DNA from 4 places in the Stutzerimonas sp. 21-1 genome. Region 1 is predicted to be linked to each of the others. Evidence: predicted binding sites of a transcription regulator. Region 1 holds the regulator's gene; each other region holds the start of a gene.
What was found. Region 1 encodes FliA, which starts transcription of late flagellar genes. Its sites were predicted from a motif close to CTAAAGTTTNNNNNNNNNNNGCCGNTAA; they were not measured.
Positions count from the first base shown of each region.

Region 1 (4,183 bases):
CGACACTGCGCATGCAGCTGGAAGCGCTGTCCGATCGTGGCGTGAAATCGAAGAACTACCTGGTGCTGGCCGCCACCAGCCAGAGCCAGGTGCTCAAGGCGGCGTGGCACAACTATCGTCGCTGCGGCCTGGCCGGTTGCATCCTGACCAAGCTCGACGAGGCCGGCTCGCTCGGCGACGTGCTCGGACTAACGATCAGCCAGCACCTGCCGATAGCCTACCTCGCCGACGGGCCGCGTATTCCCGATGACCTGCACCTGCCGCGCAGTCATCAGCTGGTCAGTCGGGCGGTGAGCCTGCAATCTGGCGAGGAGCCGAGCGAGGAAACGATGGCCGATATGTTCGCCGGCCTGTACAACGAATCATCGCGGCGAGCGGGCTGAAGCGGCAGTGCGTTACTCGGATAAACCTGATGCATTCGAGCTGAATGCATCGCCGGCCTTGCAGGCCGAGCAACATATAGGCGTTTGAACATGGGTATGCATCCCGTACAGGTGATTGCGGTGACCGGCGGCAAGGGTGGCGTCGGCAAGACCAACGTGTCGGTCAATCTGGCACTGGCGCTGGCCGAACTCGGGCGGCGGGTGGTGTTGCTCGACGCCGACCTCGGGCTGGCCAATGTCGACGTGCTGCTGGGGCTGACCACCAAGCGCACGCTTGCCGACGTGATCGCCGGTGAATGCGACCTGCGCGACGTGCTCATCCAGGGGCCGGGCGGCATTCGCATCGTGCCGGCTGCATCCGGCACGCAGAGCATGGTGCAGCTGTCCTCGCTGCAGCACGCCGGCCTGATTCAGGCGTTCAGCGAGATCGAGGATCTCGACGTACTGATCATCGACACCGCCGCCGGTATCGGCGAGGCGGTGGTCAGCTTCGTGCGCGCCGCACATGAGGTATTGCTGGTGGTTACCGACGAGCCGACCTCGATCACCGATGCCTATGCGCTGATCAAGCTGCTCAACCGCGACTACGGCATCAACCGCTTTCGCGTGCTGGCCAACATGGCGCACGCCCCGCAGGAAGGGCGCAACCTGTTCGCCAAGCTGACCAAGGTCACCGAGCGCTTCCTCGACGTCGCGCTGCAGTACGTCGGTGCGATTCCCTACGACGAAGCCGTGCGCAAGGCCGTACAGAAGCAGCGTGCAGTCTACGAGGCCTATCCGCGGTCGAAATGCGCATTGGCTTTCAAGGCCATCGCGCAGAAGGTCGACACCTGGCCGCTGCCGGCCACGCCGCGCGGGCATCTTGAATTCTTCGTCGAGCGCCTGATCAGGCCGGCGAACGACACTCACGAATGACGGCTGCTGGATTCGCTATGTATTACAGCAAGGCTCAGGCGAAGGATGCCCAGCATCGTTTGATCGACCAGTATGCGCCGCTGGTCAAGCGCATTGCCTACCACCTGCTCGCACGCCTGCCGGCCAGCGTCCAGGTCGACGACCTGATCCAGGCCGGGATGATCGGCCTGCTGGAGGCAGCGAAGAAGTACGACGCCGGCAAGGGCGCCAGCTTCGAAACCTACGCCGGTATCCGCATCCGCGGCACCATGCTCGACGAGGTGCGCAAGGGTGACTGGGCGCCACGCTCGGTGCATCGCAACTCGCGCATGGTCAGCGAGGCGATTCGCGCCATCGAAGCGAAAACCGGACGTGACGCTAAAGATCACGAGGTTGCGGCCGAACTTAAGCTCAGCCTCGATGAGTACTACGGCATTCTCGGCGATACCCTGGGCAGCCGCCTGTTCAGCTTCGACGACCTGTTGCAGGACGGCGAACATGGCGAGTTGCACGACGATGCCGCCAGCACTCATTCCGAGCCGTTTCGCGATCTTGAGGACGAGCGTTTCCAGCAGGCGCTGGCTGATGCCATCACCAACCTGCCCGAACGCGAAAAGCTGGTGCTGTCGCTGTACTACGACGAAGAGTTGAATTTGAAGGAAATCGGTCAGGTGCTCGGGGTCAGCGAGTCGCGGGTCAGTCAGCTGCATAGCCAGTGCGCCGCCCGTCTGCGTGCCCGCCTCGGCGAATGGCGGGCGAGCTGACTGGTACCCTCACTGCGAGACGTGCTCGGTTGCCGAGATTTTGGGATTTACGGAGGTCGACTTGGACAAGAACATGAAAATCCTCATCGTCGATGACTTCTCGACGATGAGACGAATCATCAAGAACCTCCTGCGAGACCTGGGGTTCACCAATACCGCCGAGGCCGACGACGGCACCACTGCGTTGCCGATGCTCAAGAGCGGCAGCTTCGATTTCCTCGTCACCGACTGGAACATGCCGGGCATGAGCGGCATCGACCTGCTGCGCCACGTACGTGCGGACGAGCGCCTCAAGCACCTGCCGGTGCTGATGGTGACGGCCGAAGCCAAGCGCGATCAGATCATCGAAGCGGCTCAGGCCGGCGTTAACGGTTACGTCGTCAAGCCTTTCACTGCCCAGGTGCTCAAGGAGAAGATCGAAAAGATCTTCGAGCGCGTCAACGGCTGAAGCAGTAACGCCGCGAGGGCACTATGACGCAAGCAGACCAACGCCTGGCGGAGTTCGAAGCGACTCTGCAGGCCAATGCACCGCAGCTGATTGAAAGCCTGCAGCAGGGCCGCTTCGATGAGGCGGCGCAAATGTTCAACGAGCTCAACCAGGCCCGTAATCAGGGACTCTATCAAGAGGTTGGCAAGCTCACCCGCGAACTGCACAACGCGATCGTCAAGCTCGAGATGGACACCTGCGCCACAGGCGGGGATCCGTCGCCGATCACCGATGCGACCGACCGGCTTTCCTACGTGGTGGCGATGACCGAGAAGGCCGCCAACCGCACCATGGATCTGGTCGAGGAGTCGGCGCCGCTGGTGAACTACGTCAGCTACGAAGCCCAGAGCCTGACCGCCGACTGGCAGCGCTTCATGCGCCGCGAGATGAACGCCGAGCAGTTCCGCGAGTTGGTCCGGCGCATCGACCAGTACCTGCAGCGCTCGATGAACGATGGCAGTCAGCTGTCGCAGAACCTCAGCGAAATCATGCTGGCACAGGACTTCCAGGACCTGACCGGGCAGGTGATCAAGCGCGTCACGCGGCTCATCACCGAGCTGGAAAGCAATCTGGTCAACTTGGTGGCAATGGCCGGGCAGGTCGATCGCGTGGCCGGCATCCAGCACGACCGCGACGCGATGCGTGCCGAGCAGGAAAAGAAAAAACAAGAGAAAGAGCCTTCCAACGGTGAAGGTCCGCAGATGCATGCCGATATACGTGAGGACGTCGTATCTGGACAGGACGACGTGGACGATCTGCTTTCGAGCCTGGGCTTTTAGGGGAATTGCAATATGAGCTTCGACGCCGATGAAGAAATCCTCCAGGATTTCCTGGTAGAGGCCGGCGAGATTCTCGAACTGTTGTCAGAGCAGTTGGTGGAGCTGGAAAGCAGCCCCGACGACATGGCGTTGCTCAATGCAATTTTTCGCGGGTTCCATACGGTCAAGGGCGGGGCGGGCTTCCTGCAGCTGAACGAGCTGGTGGAATGCTGCCACATCGCCGAGAACGTCTTCGACATTCTGCGCAAGGGCGAGCGCCGGGTGGATTCCGAGCTGATGGACGTGGTGCTGCAGGCGCTGGACGCCGTGAATGCCATGTTCAGTCAGGTTCGCGAGCGCGTCGAGCCGACCCCGGCAACCCCTGAGCTGCTGGCGGCGCTGGCGCGCCTGGCCGAGCCGGCGTCGGCGGATGCTCCCAGCGTGGCGGCAGAAGTCGCGGCGCCGGTAGCGGCGGACGACGAGTTCGAGCAGATGCTGCAGGCCATCGACACGGCGGCTGCGGTCGAATCCGCAGCGGCGGCGAGCGATGAAATCACCGACGATGAATTCGAGTCGCTGCTCGACCAGCTGCACGGCAAGGGCCAGTTCAGTGCCGCACCTGCCGAAGCGGAGACGCCAGCAGAGCCGGTAGCGGCCGCGGGCGACGAGATCACCGACGAAGAATTCGAGGCGCTGCTCGACCAACTGCACGGCAAAGGGCAGTTCAACGAGCCTGCCGCCACGCCTGCGTCAGCACCCGCGGTAGCCGAGACCGGCGCCCCGGCGGCCGGCGACAATATCACCGACGACGAATTCGAAGCGCTGCTCGATCAGCTGCACGGCAAGGGCAAGTTCGAGCCCGAGAGCGTGGCGCCGGTCGCTGCAGTAGCGGCAGCG
Region 1 covers NZ_CM150500.1:2,692,496-2,696,678, reverse strand. The annotation lists gene flhF (flagellar biosynthesis protein FlhF) at 1-383, shown strand, start outside; gene fleN (flagellar synthesis regulator FleN) at 474-1,298, shown strand; gene fliA (RNA polymerase sigma factor FliA) at 1,295-2,041, shown strand; gene AC0ZJQ_RS13040 (chemotaxis response regulator CheY) at 2,115-2,489, shown strand; gene AC0ZJQ_RS13035 (protein phosphatase CheZ) at 2,513-3,307, shown strand; gene AC0ZJQ_RS13030 (chemotaxis protein CheA) at 3,320-4,183, shown strand, end outside.

Region 2 (4,183 bases), 810 kb from region 1:
CTTCAGGGTAGCGTCCGGCGATGAGCGTGCGACGCGCCGCGTTGGCGCGGTTGGCGGACAGTTCCCAGTTGCCGAAATCGCCATTGCCGGCGTACGGCTTGGCGTCGGTATGGCCGCTGATGCTGATCTTGTTCGGCACCGCGCGAATGGTGTCGCCCATCGCCAGCAGGATGTCCTCGAAATACGGCTGCAGCTGCGCACTGCCGAGCGCGAACATCGGACGGTTTTCGTCATCCATGATCTGGATGCGCAGCCCGTCCTTGGTGATCTCGAACAGGATCTGATCCTTGAAGCGCTCCAGCTCGGGGTTCTCGTCGACCTTGTTCTGCAGCTCTTGCAGCAGCAGTTCCAGGCGCTCGCGTTCGATCTGTTCGGCGAGGGTTTCCACCTGATCGCCGTCGATCTGCACATCCGCCTGCGGCACCGCCGGGTCGATCTCCGGGTTGAGGGTGCGGTCCGGCGACGGCGTCGGCGTGCCACCCAGGTCGATCACGTGCGGGCTGGCGCTTTCGGTGAAGCCGATAGGGTCCTGAAAATAGCCGGAGATGGCGCGCTTCTGCTCCGGCGTCGCCGAGCTCATCAGCCACATCACCAGGAAGAACGCCATCATCGCAGTCATGAAGTCGGCGAAGGCAATCTTCCAGGCGCCGCCGTGATGGCCGCCGGCGGTCTTCTTGACCCGCTTAACGATGATCGGTTGATTGTTGTCCATAGCGGCGCTTAGCTGCCACGCATCGCTTGCTCAAGCTCGGTGAAGCTCGGGCGATGGGCATGGAACAACACCTTGCGGCCGAACTCGACGGCCAGCGTCGGCGGCATGCCGGAAGCCGAGGCGACCAGGGTGGCCTTGATTGCCTCGTAGAGATTCAGCTCCTCGCGCGCGTCGTGCTCGAGCGAGGCGGACAGCGGGCCGAAGAAGCCGTAGGCGGCGAGGATGCCGAGGAAGGTACCGACCAGCGCGGCGCCGACCTTCTCGCCGATCTCCGCGTTGTTGGCATCGGCCAGCACCGACATGGTCAGCACGATGCCGAGCACCGCGGCGACGATACCCATCGCCGGCAGGCCGTCGGCAATGCGATTCACCGCATGCGAAGGATGCTCCAGTTCTTCCTTGAGGCTGGCCAGCTCCATGTCGAACAGCCCTTCGAGTTCGTGCGGGGCCATGTTGCCGGTGGACATGATGCGCAGGTAATCGCAGATGAACGCGGTCATGCGCTCATCCTTGAGCACGCCAGGGTACTTGCTGAACAGCGGGCTGGCGGCCGGATCCTCGAGGTCCGCCTCGATGGCCATCATGCCCTCGCGACGGCTCTTGTTGAGCACCGAATAGAGCAGACCAAGCACTTCCAGGTAATAGGTCTGGGTGAAGCGACTGCTGAACATCTTCAGCGATTTCTGGAACACGATCTTCGTCGTGCTGCCCGGGTTGGCCTGCAGGAACGCGCCGAGCGCGGCGCCACCGATGATCAGCACTTCGAACGGATGGATGAGTGCCGCCAGGGCGCCACCGGAGAGCATGAAGCCGCCGAGCACGCTGCCAATTACCACGATGATGCCGAGAATCTTGACCATAGGTACGTCTGGGAAGCCTGATTACCAACCGCTCGAAACGAATCGGAGCACGTTTGCCCAGCGGCTCCGCGCTCCGTCAAGGAGGGGTATCTGAAAGAATTGTTCGGGTTATCGGAACTTTTGCGCCAGACTAAAGAGCATCCCGACGAAAAGCCAGTTCGGCGCCATGACCACAACGACTTCGCTACCCCGCAGCATCCCCGCCTGGATCAAGCTTCTCGACGATACCCCGCTGCCGGCATTCGCCGCGGTGCACGACAGCGTGCGCCGGGCGCTGCGCGACAACAGCCAGTCCATGCGCCAGATTGCCGAGCGGGTGCAGCCCAGCCCGGTACTGGCGCTGAGTTTTATCCGCGAAGCCAACCGGCATGGCGGCGAGGGCCAGCCTGCGGAGAATCTCGAAACCGCGCTCAGCCGCATCGGCGTGGAGCGCGCCGAACGCCTCCTCGACCGCATTCCCGCCACGGCAACCGCCGACATGCCGCCGGCGCTGCGGCAGATGGTGCTGATCAGCCGGCACGCCAGCCAGCAGGCCAGCGGCCTGTTCGCCGGCCGCCTGGCACGTCTGTGGCAGGACATCCACTGGGGTAGCCTGTTGTTTCTCTCGCCGGTTTGGGCACTGCTGGCCGCGCGCCCGCAGCTGTTCGAGGCCTGGGAACAGCGCGTGCTGGTCAGCGGCGAGCCGCTGCGGCGCGTCGAACAGCAACTGCTCGGCGTGCCGCTGCTGGAGCTGTGCCTGAGAATCGCCGAGCACTGGCATCTGCCCGACTGGATCATCCAGGGCTACCGACTGCTCGGCGGCAATCGTCGCCTGCTGGTCAAGGCGCTGCACATCGCCCGCGACAATGCTCACCCCTTGCAGCAGCAGCAACGGCTGGACGCCGACCCCGAACTGCGTCGCTGGCTGACCCTGCCGAGCAACACCATCGTGCTGGCCAACGGCCTGGCGCTCGCCGCGCATCACAGCTGGAGTGGCGTGCACAGCCTGCGCTGGCAGCAGTTGATCGGCCTGTACCTGCAACTGCCGATGGCGCAGGTGCAGCAGCTGGTCCACCAGCAGGCCGCTGACAGCGCGCGGGCCATCGGCCCGAACGACCTCTGGCACCCGGCGCAAGGACTGCTGTGGCCGTGGGACAGCCGCTTCCAGCACAAGAAAGCCGGCACCGCCAGCGTGCCCGATGCCGAAGCGCTGGCGCGCTGGCGCGACTGCTGCCGTGAGCTGCTGAGTGCGCCCAGCCCCTTCACCAACGTGCATCAACTGACGGCCTGCGCGCGAACCGCGCTGGTCAGCATCGGCATGCAGCGCGTACTGCTGATGCTGCTGGATCGCAAGAACCAGCGGCTGGTCACGCAACAGGACGTCGGCCTGCCGGAGCACGCCGCGCGCCTGATCCTCGATCCGCAACACAGCCAGGTGCTGCGCCGGTTGCTGGAAAAACCCGCACAGCTGTACCTGCAGCCAGACAACATCGCGACCTTCTCCGCGCTGCTACCCGGCACGCTCAAGGCGCTGTTTGCCGGCGAGCACCTGCTGCTGCGCTCGCTGGGCAGCAACGGGCGCGTGCTGATGCTGCTGATCGCCGACCAGGACAACGCCGCGCTAAGCGCCCCGACGCTGCAGGCGTTCGACAAGACCGCCCAGTGCATCGAGCGGGCGCTGGGCAATTTCAGCAAGCGCGGCAGCTGAGCTTTTTCGCTAGACTGCGCCTTCACCGACTCGCCGAGACCTGCCGTGTCCGTCTTTGCCAACCTGCCACTGGTAATCGAGCCTGCCGACCTGGCCGAACGCCTGCACGCCCCCGAACTGATTCTCGTCGACCTCACCAGCGCCGCCCGCTATGCCGAAGGCCACCTGCCCGGCGCGCGCTTCGTCGACCCCAAGCAGACCCAGCTGGGCCAGCCACCGGCGCCGGGATTGCTGCCACCCAAGGCACAACTCGAAGCGCTGTTCGGCGCCCTCGGCCATCGCGCCGATGCGGTCTATGTGGTCTATGACGACGAGGGCGGCGGCTGGGCCGGGCGCTTCATCTGGCTGCTCGATGTGATCGGCCATCGCCACTACCACTACCTCGACGGCGGCCTGCATGCCTGGCTGGCCGAACGCCGCCCGCTGTCGCGCGACGTGCCGGTCGCGGCTGGCGGCCCGGTCGCACTGCAACTCGACAGCGCGCCCATCGCCACCCGCGAATACCTCGAAAGCCGCCTCGGCGCGGACGATCTGGTGGTCTGGGACGCCCGCTCGCCGCAGGAATACCGCGGCGAGAAGGTGCTCGCCGCTCGCGGCGGGCACATTCCCGGCGCAGTGAACTTCGAATGGACCGCCGGCATGGACCCGGCACGCGCGCTGCGTATCCGCAGCGACATAGCCGAGCAGCTCCAGGCACTCGGCATCGTGGCGGAGAAGGAAATCATCACCCACTGCCAGACGCATCACCGCTCGGGCTTCACCTACCTGCTGGCCAAGGCTCTGGGCTACCCCAGAATCAAGGGCTACGCCGGCTCCTGGGGCGAATGGGGCAACCTGCCCGATACGCCGATCCAGTCATGAAAAGGTCATCCATGAAAGATCGCTTGTTCGTCATCAGCCAGTACCTGCTGCCGCATCACCTGA
Region 2 covers NZ_CM150500.1:3,505,422-3,509,604, forward strand. The annotation lists gene motB (flagellar motor protein MotB) at 1-712, opposite strand, end outside; gene motA (flagellar motor stator protein MotA) at 721-1,572, opposite strand; gene AC0ZJQ_RS16885 (HDOD domain-containing protein) at 1,739-3,259, shown strand; gene AC0ZJQ_RS16890 (rhodanese-like domain-containing protein) at 3,305-4,120, shown strand; gene asd (archaetidylserine decarboxylase) at 4,132-4,183, shown strand, end outside.
Region 2: the regulator FliA is predicted to act here: its motif matches at 1,681-1,708, upstream of motA (flagellar motor stator protein MotA).

Region 3 (4,183 bases), 520 kb from region 1:
CAGGCCCTTTACTTGCGTACGGATTCGCTCAACCGCTTCATTAACATCCGCTTTTTGCGGTGCCTTGCCAGGCTCACCTTCGCCCTGCAACGACGAAAGCCCGGCTTCCTGACGGAAACCGGGCAACGTGTTGCTCGACGAGGATGACGCAAGCGTGGCATTCGCTGCTCTTGCGACGTCCATGATTCACCTCTCAATGAATCGATGGAGTGGAATAACCACCCCATCGGTGAGCCTCGCTTACTGCAGCAGGCTGAGAACGGCCTGCGGCAGCTGCTTGGCCTGCGCCAGGATCGCAGTACCAGCCTGTTGCAGAATCTGGTTCTTGCTCAGATTCGCGGTTTCGGCGGCGAAGTCAGTGTCCTGGATGCGGCCACGAGCGGCGGAAACGTTCTCAGCGATGTTCTGCAGGTTGGCTATCGTATTGTCGAAGCGGTTCTGCACAGCACCCAGATCCGCACGCTGAGCATCGATCGACTTCAACGCCGCATCGATTACTGAAATCGCATCCTGAGCGCCATCTGCAGTGGAAATATTGATCGATGCAACAGAATCAACAGTTGAAGACGCCGAGGCAGCACCAAAGATCTCGGTCGAGGCACCCGCTACTGCAAATTCGTTTACGCCTTCAAGTTTAATTTGGCCCACAGCGATAGTTGGGTTCGCAGCACCTTCAGTTACGGTGGCAGAGGTATTAAGTTGATTCGTGACGGTAAACGATGCGTTACCAGCATTGGTATCGGTGATAGATAGGCTAATATCGTCACTGCCCTTCAGAACCAGCTTACCTTTATCGCTTCCGTCGAGTTCAGCAGTAACACCGCTAACGCCAGCCGCGTTAATAGCATTCTTCAACGCGGTCAGATCGTTGCCGTTAAAGTTAGAGACCGTTACGGTTGTTCCGTTGATATTTAGATCAACGGTCTCACCCTGAGCGGTTGCTGCAAAGCCACTGAGCGTCAACTCGTTCTCAACAGAAGCGGTCACCCCCAAACCAGCACTGCTAGTTTCAGTATTGATGGCGTCAGCGATAGTTTTCGAACTAGCTCCGGCTCCATAAGTGATAGCCCCGGTAGCGCCTTTATCATTCGAGATCTTAAAGTTAGCAGCAGCTGCTACTGCAGTAGCCCCGTTAGTTGCGGTAGTAACAAACTTACCGGTAACGGACCCCACTGTATCGTATTTGTTGTTACCTAGTTGCGCTGAGCTCGCGCCATTCAAAGTAACAGAAATTGTTTCATTAGCCTGAGAGCCAACCTGGAACTTAGAGGTCCCGAACGTATCATCCAGCAACTTACGCCCACCGAAGGTGGTAGTTGTAGCGATACGATCCAACTCTTCTTGTAGCTGAGTTACCTCTTGCTGCAGCGCGCTGCGCTCGGAATCGCTGTTCGAGCCGTTAGCCGACTGCAGAGAAAGATCTCGCATCCGCTGAAGAATGTTGGTCGACTGCTGCAGAGCCCCCTCAGCTGTCTGCGCGAGGGAAATACCATCGTTGGCGTTGCGCACTGCAACACCCAGACCGTTGATCTGGCTGGTCAGACGGTTCGAAATCTGCAGACCGGCGGCATCATCCTTGGCGCTGTTGATGCGGCTACCAGTGGACAGGCGCTGCATGGAGGTGGCCAACGCGTTGGACGAAGACTGTAGATTGCGCTGAGTATTCAGCGAAGCGATGTTGGTATTGACAGTAAGAGCCATGATGAGCCTCCAAGGGCGCTAGTTACTTTGGTTGCCTGAGCTTGCGACTCCGGGCCGGCTTGTGCCCAGGCACCCATTGAGTTCGCATTCGATTAGCTTATCGGCGTCGTTTCGGTGAGCTTTAGGAGGCGTTTGAAAAAATTTGCAAGCCCCGGAGACAACCTGTACGACACCGGCGAACTCGGAACTACATGCGAGCCCACCTGCGAAGCTTTTCGGGTGGGGAGCAGAATTCTTTAATGCGGGGGAATGGAGACATTGATGCTGTACCGGCAGGATGAGCCGATTCAGTGGTTAGCCTGTTGGCAGGCGACTGAAAGGCGGCCAGGTACGGAGATCGCGTAGAGAACACCTGCAAGCTGCCGCGGGAGCAGTTGGTGGATAAGGCTTCGCCGTTATCCACCCTACAGCTAGGCAGTACTGCCGGTTTGGACGGGACGCAAAGCGGAGGTTGATGTTGAACGTTCGCGGCTAACCGCGGCCACGCAGCGTACGACGCATATTCACTCAGCGCTTGCCGGGCTGGGCTGCGTTACCCCTTTACCTAGCCCAGCTGAGCAAGCCGCTCGAGAAACTGAGTCTCGTCGAGCACGGTCAGACCGAGTTCGTTTGCCTTGGCGAGCTTAGAACCGGCGCCTGGCCCGGCAACCACGCAGGTGGTCTTGGCCGAAACCGAACCGGCGACCTTGGCACCCAGCGCTTCAAGCCTAGCCTTGGCATCGTCGCGGCTCATGCTTTCCAGCGTGCCGGTCAGCACCCAGGTTTGCCCGGCCAGGGACAGACCTGCTGCGACTTTCTTCTCGCTTTCCCAGTGCATGCCAAATTCCCGCAACTGGACTTCGATGGCGCGGGCGCGCTCGGCATTTGCGGGCTTGTCGAAATAATCGCGCAGCGAGCGCGCAGCCTTTTCGGTAAGGCGTTCAACCTGGCGCAAATCGAGCCAGTCGGCGGCGATGATCGCATCCAGACTGCCGAAACGCTCGGCCAGGCGCTGAGCGCCAGTGCTGGCGATAAACGGAATGTTCAGCTTATCGAGAAGACCGGACAGCGTGGCACAGGCGGCGAACTCCGGATGCAACTCGCCCTCCTCCTGCAATTCCACGCCACGTTCGCGCAGTTGCGCGATCACCGAGCGATTGTGCTCGTCCTCGAAGAAGCTGTGGATTTCGTACGCGACTTCCAGGCCGACGTCCGGCAGGTACACCAGTACGCCCGGCAACGCCCGCGCGATGCGATCGAGTGAGCCTAGCGCCCGCGCCAGCAGCTTGGCGGTTTCCTCGCCGACATCGGGAATGCCCAGGGCGAAGATGAAACGCGCGAGGGTCGGCCTGCGGCTGGCGTCGATGGCGTTGAGCAGATTGTGCGTGGAGATATCGGCGAACCCTTCCAGCTCGATGATCTGCTCATAGGTCAGACAGTACAGATCCGCTGGCGAACTGACCAAGCCGCGATCGACCAGTTGCTCGACGATCTTGTCACCCAACCCGTCGATATCCATCGCGCGGCGCGAAACGAAATGGATGATCGCCTGCTTGAGCTGCGCCTGGCAGGCCAGACGGCCGACACAACGGTAGATAGAGCCTTCGCTGACCGACTCGCGACCCTTGCTGCGTTTGATCAGCTGGGTGCGCTCCACGGCAGAACCGCAGACCGGGCACTGCTCAGGCACATGCACCGCCCGCGCGTCTGCCGGCCGGCGTTCAGCGATTACGCCGAGAATCTGCGGGATCACGTCACCGGCGCGGCGGACAATCACCGTATCGCCGATCATCACGCCTAGGCGGGCGACTTCGTCCATGTTGTGCAAAGTCGCGTTGGATACGGTGACGCCTGCGACTTGCACAGGCTTGAGCCGGGCGACCGGCGTGATGGCGCCGGTACGACCGACCTGGAATTCCACGTCGAGCAGCTCGGTAATCTCCTCCCGCGCGGGAAACTTGTGGGCGATAGCCCAGCGCGGCTCGCGGGCGCGAAAACCGAGTTCGCGCTGCTGCGCGACGGCGTTCACTTTGAACACCACACCGTCGATCTCATAGGCCAGCGAGTCGCGTTTCTCGCCGATGGCGTCGTAGTAGGCACGACATTCGGTAACGCCTTTGGCCAGCTTCAGCTCTCGACTGATGGGCAATCCCCACCCCTTGAGCGCGTGAAGGACGCCGATGTGGGTATCCGGCAGCTCACCGTCACTGCGACCGATGCCATAGGCGCATAACTCCAGCGGACGCGCGGCGGTGATCTTCGGGTCCAGCTGCCGCAGGCTGCCGGCCGCAGCGTTACGCGGATTGGCGAAGGGTTTGCCGCCGCTTGCCAGCTGCCGTGCGTTGAGCGCTTCAAAGCCCGCCTTCGGCATGTAGATTTCACCACGCACCTCGAGCACTGACGGCCAGCCAGTGCCATGCAGCTTGAGCGGAATATTGCGCACGGTGCGCACGTTGGCGCTGATGTCTTCGCCGGTGCTGCCGTCGCCACGGGTCGCACCGCG
Region 3 covers NZ_CM150500.1:2,174,187-2,178,369, forward strand. The annotation lists gene AC0ZJQ_RS10535 (flagellar protein FlaG) at 1-183, opposite strand, end outside; gene AC0ZJQ_RS10540 (flagellin) at 241-1,701, opposite strand; gene ligA (NAD-dependent DNA ligase LigA) at 2,246-4,183, opposite strand, start outside.
Region 3: the regulator FliA is predicted to act here: its motif matches at 1,799-1,826, upstream of AC0ZJQ_RS10540 (flagellin).

Region 4 (4,183 bases), 1.7 Mb from region 1:
CATGGGTTGGTTCTCCTCGCAGATACGGTGCATAAAGCAAGACCCCGGCGCAAGGCCGGGGTCGGGTCAGGCTCGGTCCGCGTAGCTTATCAGAGCGGCGAACGACCTTTGCCAGCGGCGATGCGCATGCGCAGGGCGTTCAGCTTGATGAAGCCACCGGCATCGGCCTGGTTGTAGGCGCCGGCATCATCCTCGAAGGTGGAGATGCGGGTGTCGAACAGGCTGTCGTCGGACTTGCGGCCGGTGACGATGACGTTGCCCTTGTACAGCTTCAGGCGCACCACGCCGTTCACGTGCTCCTGGGAGGCGTCGATCATGGTCTGCAGCATCTGCCGCTCGGGGCTCCACCAGTAGCCGTTGTAGATCAGGCTGGCGTACTTGGGCATCAACTCATCCTTCAGGTGAGCCACTTCGCGGTCCAGGGTGATCGACTCGATGGCACGGTGGGCCTTGAGCATGATGGTGCCGCCGGGGGTTTCGTAGCAGCCGCGGGATTTCATCCCCACGTAGCGGTTTTCCACGATGTCCAGGCGACCGATGCCGTTGGCGCCGCCGATTTCATTGAGCTTGGCCAGCACGGTGGCCGGGGTCATCTCGACGCCGTCGATAGCGACGATGTCGCCCTTGCGGTAGGTCAGCTCGATGTAGGTGGGGACGTCGGGCGCCTTCTCCGGGGAGACGGACCAGCGCCACATGTCTTCTTCGTGCTCGGTCCAAGTGTCTTCCAGCACGCCGCCTTCATAGGAGATGTGCAGCAGGTTGGCATCCATCGAATACGGCGATTTCTTGCCAGCTTTGGCGAAGTCGACCGGGATCTTCGCCTTTTCGGCGTAGGCCATCAGCGTTTCACGGGAAGTCAGATCCCACTCGCGCCAGGGTGCGATTACCTGTACGCCCGGCTTGAGAGCGTAGGCGCCCAGCTCGAAACGCACCTGGTCGTTACCCTTGCCGGTGGCGCCGTGGGAGATGGCGTCGGCGCCGGTCTCGTTGGCGATCTCGATCAGGCGCTTGGCGATCAGCGGGCGGGCGATGGAGGTGCCCAGCAGGTATTCGCCTTCGTAGACGGTGTTGGCGCGGAACATCGGGAACACGAAGTCGCGCACGAATTCTTCGCGCAGGTCGTCGATGTAGATTTCCTTGACGCCCATGGCCTGGGCCTTGGCGCGGGCCGGCTCGACCTCTTCGCCCTGACCGAGGTCGGCGGTGAAGGTCACCACTTCACAGTTGTAGGTGTCTTGCAGCCACTTGAGAATCACCGAGGTGTCCAGGCCACCGGAATAGGCCAGAACCACCTTCTTAATGTCCGCCATGCCATCAGCTCCACGGTTGTACGGAAAACCGTGGATTCTACCGATCACGGGGCTGTATTTACAGGGGCGCGCGCCTCAGCTGGCCGGCGTAGCTGGCGCCGTCGCCGCGGTCTCGGTGACCGCCTCGCGCTCCAGGCGCAGCGTCACGCGGCGATTCTTCGCCCGTGCCGCGGCGCTGTCGTTGCGTACCAGCGGATAGCGCTCGCCATGAAAGCGCAGGGTAATCTGCGCCTCCGGTACGCCGTTGGCCTGCAGGTATTCCTGCACCGCCACCGCCCTTCTGCGCGACAGGTCACGATTGGTCAGGCGGTTGCCCCTGTTGTCCGAATGCCCGTCGAGCACGATGCGATTGACGCTGGGATCGGCCTTGAGGAACTGCAGGATGATGTCCAGCTTGGCCCGTGCGACATCGTCCAGCACCACATCTCCAGACGGAAAACCGACCTGCGACTGGCGCACCTGATCGTAATTGACCGGCAGCAGCTTGGCCGCGCAGGCGCGATAGTCCTCGTAGGCCTTGGCGAATCGCGCCGGCAGCAGGCGCACCTCCAGCGTTTCGCCGCCGTGCAGGGTGCGGTGACGCACGACCGGGCTACGGCCTTCGAGCAGCCCGCTGAGCAGGCGGCCAGCCTGCAGATGCGAGCTGTTGAACGGAATTTCGCCGCCACCGACCGATACCACGCCCAGGTTGATATCCCCTCGCGCCGGCTGCCAGGGCGCCGCAGCCGCGAAAAGCGTGGCCGATCCAGCACCCAGCCAGCGCTGCGGGGACTGCAGACGGAAGATCGCCTCCTCGCCAGCACGCCGGACGAACTGTCCACTACCGAATCCGGCGATCGGCTGGCTCAGGCGGCACTCGAACTGATCCCCCTCGACATGCCATTGCACCCGCTCCAGACGGGTCTGGAAGGTGATGGCATCGGCCGGGGAGGCCAACAGGCAGCAGAGCACGAGCGGACGCAGGCGCACGGGAAACTCCGGAGAGAATGCATTCCTAGGGGGTATCGGAGCGGCGCCACAAAACTTGAGCCATCCCCGCCCACGCTAGCTCCGGCTGCGGGGAGCGACACGTGCCGCCGGCAGGCTTTTCCGGTAGCATTCGCGCACGTTTCACCCGCCAGGAAACCCGCATGTCCGACCGAATCACCCTGCTGCGCCCCGACGACTGGCATATCCACCTGCGCGACGGCGCGGTGCTATCGCACACCGTGGCCGACGCCGCGCGCCAGTTCGCCCGCGCGATCATCATGCCCAACCTGGTGCCGCCAGTACGCAACGCCGATGAAGCTGCCGCCTATCGCCAGCGCATCCTCGCCGCCCGCCCGAACGGCAGTCACTTCGAGCCGCTGATGGTGCTCTACCTCACCGACAGCACCAGCGACGAAGCCGTGCGCGCCGCCAAGGCCAGCGGCTTCGTGCACGCGGCCAAGCTCTACCCTGCCGGCGCTACGACCAACTCGGCATCGGGCGTGACGCGGATCGACAACATCTTCCCGGTATTGGAAACGATGGCCGAGGTCGGCCTGCCCCTGCTCGTGCACGGCGAGGTGACGCGCAGCGAAATCGACATATTCGACCGCGAGAAGCATTTCATCGACGAGCAGCTGAGCCGTGTGACCGAGCGCTTCCCGCAACTGAAGGTGGTGTTCGAGCACATCACCACACGCGATGCCGTGCAGTTCGTCGAGGCGGCCGGCGCCAATGTTGGCGCCACCATCACCGCCCACCATCTGCTGTACAACCGCAACCACATGTTGGTCGGCGGCATTCGCCCGCACTTCTTCTGCCTGCCCATTCTCAAGCGCAACGTGCACCAGGAAGCGCTGCTGGATGCTGCCACCAGCGGCAATCCGAAGTTCTTCCTCGGCACGGACTCGGCGCCGCATGCCCAACATGCCAAAGAATCCGCCTGTGGCTGCGCCGGCTGCTATACCGCGCATGCGGCCATCGAGCTGTATGCCGAGGCCTTCGAACAGCGCAACGCGCTGGACCGGCTGGAAGCCTTCGCCAGCCACTTCGGCGCCGACTTCTACGGCCTGCCGCGCAACACCGAGCAGATCACCTTGGTGCGCGACGCCTGGGAAATGCCGGCCAGCCTGCCGTTCGGCGAGCAGCAGCTGATTCCGCTGCGCGCCGGGGAAATCCTGCGCTGGCGCCTGGAGGCAAGCCGATGAGCGACGAGCATTTCGACGACGAGCTGGACACCAACCAGCCGGGCCGCCCTCGTTCGCCAATGGCGCGCCGCTTCCGCGGCTTCCTGCCCGTCGTCATCGACGTCGAGTGCGGCGGTTTCAACTGCGCCACCGACGCCTTGCTGGAAATCGCTGCGGTGACCATCGGCATGGATGAGCAGGGCCTGCTCTATCCGCAGGAAACGCAGTTCTTTCGTGTCGAACCGTTCGCCGGCGCCAACATCGAGCCGGCAGCACTGGAATTCACCGGCATCAAACTCGATCACCCGTTGCGCATGGCGGTCAGTGAAGACCACGCGCTGCACGAGATCTTCCGCAATGTGCGCAAGGCGGTGAAGTCCAGTGGCTGCAAGCGGGCGATTCTGGTCGGTCACAACAGCAGCTTCGACCTAGGCTTCCTCAACGCGGCGATTGCCCGCTGCGATATCAAGCGCAACCCGTTCCATCCATTCTCCAGCTTCGACACCGCCACGCTCGCCGGCCTTGCCTACGGCCAGACCGTGCTGGCCAAAGCCTGCCAAGCGGCCGGAATCGATTTCGACGGCCGCGAGGCACACTCTGCACGCTACGACACCGAGAAGACCGCCGAGCTGTTCTGCGGGATCGTCAACCGCTGGCGGGAAATGGGTGGCTGGGAAGAGTTCGACGAATAACGCCGCAGCGACATCCGCCGCAGCGGCG
Region 4 covers NZ_CM150500.1:1,035,008-1,039,190, reverse strand. The annotation lists gene gloA (lactoylglutathione lyase) at 1-3, opposite strand, end outside; gene AC0ZJQ_RS05045 (argininosuccinate synthase) at 90-1,310, opposite strand; gene AC0ZJQ_RS05040 (flagellar protein MotY) at 1,386-2,279, opposite strand; gene pyrC (dihydroorotase) at 2,441-3,484, shown strand; gene rnt (ribonuclease T) at 3,481-4,155, shown strand.
Region 4: the regulator FliA is predicted to act here: its motif matches at 2,312-2,339, upstream of AC0ZJQ_RS05040 (flagellar protein MotY).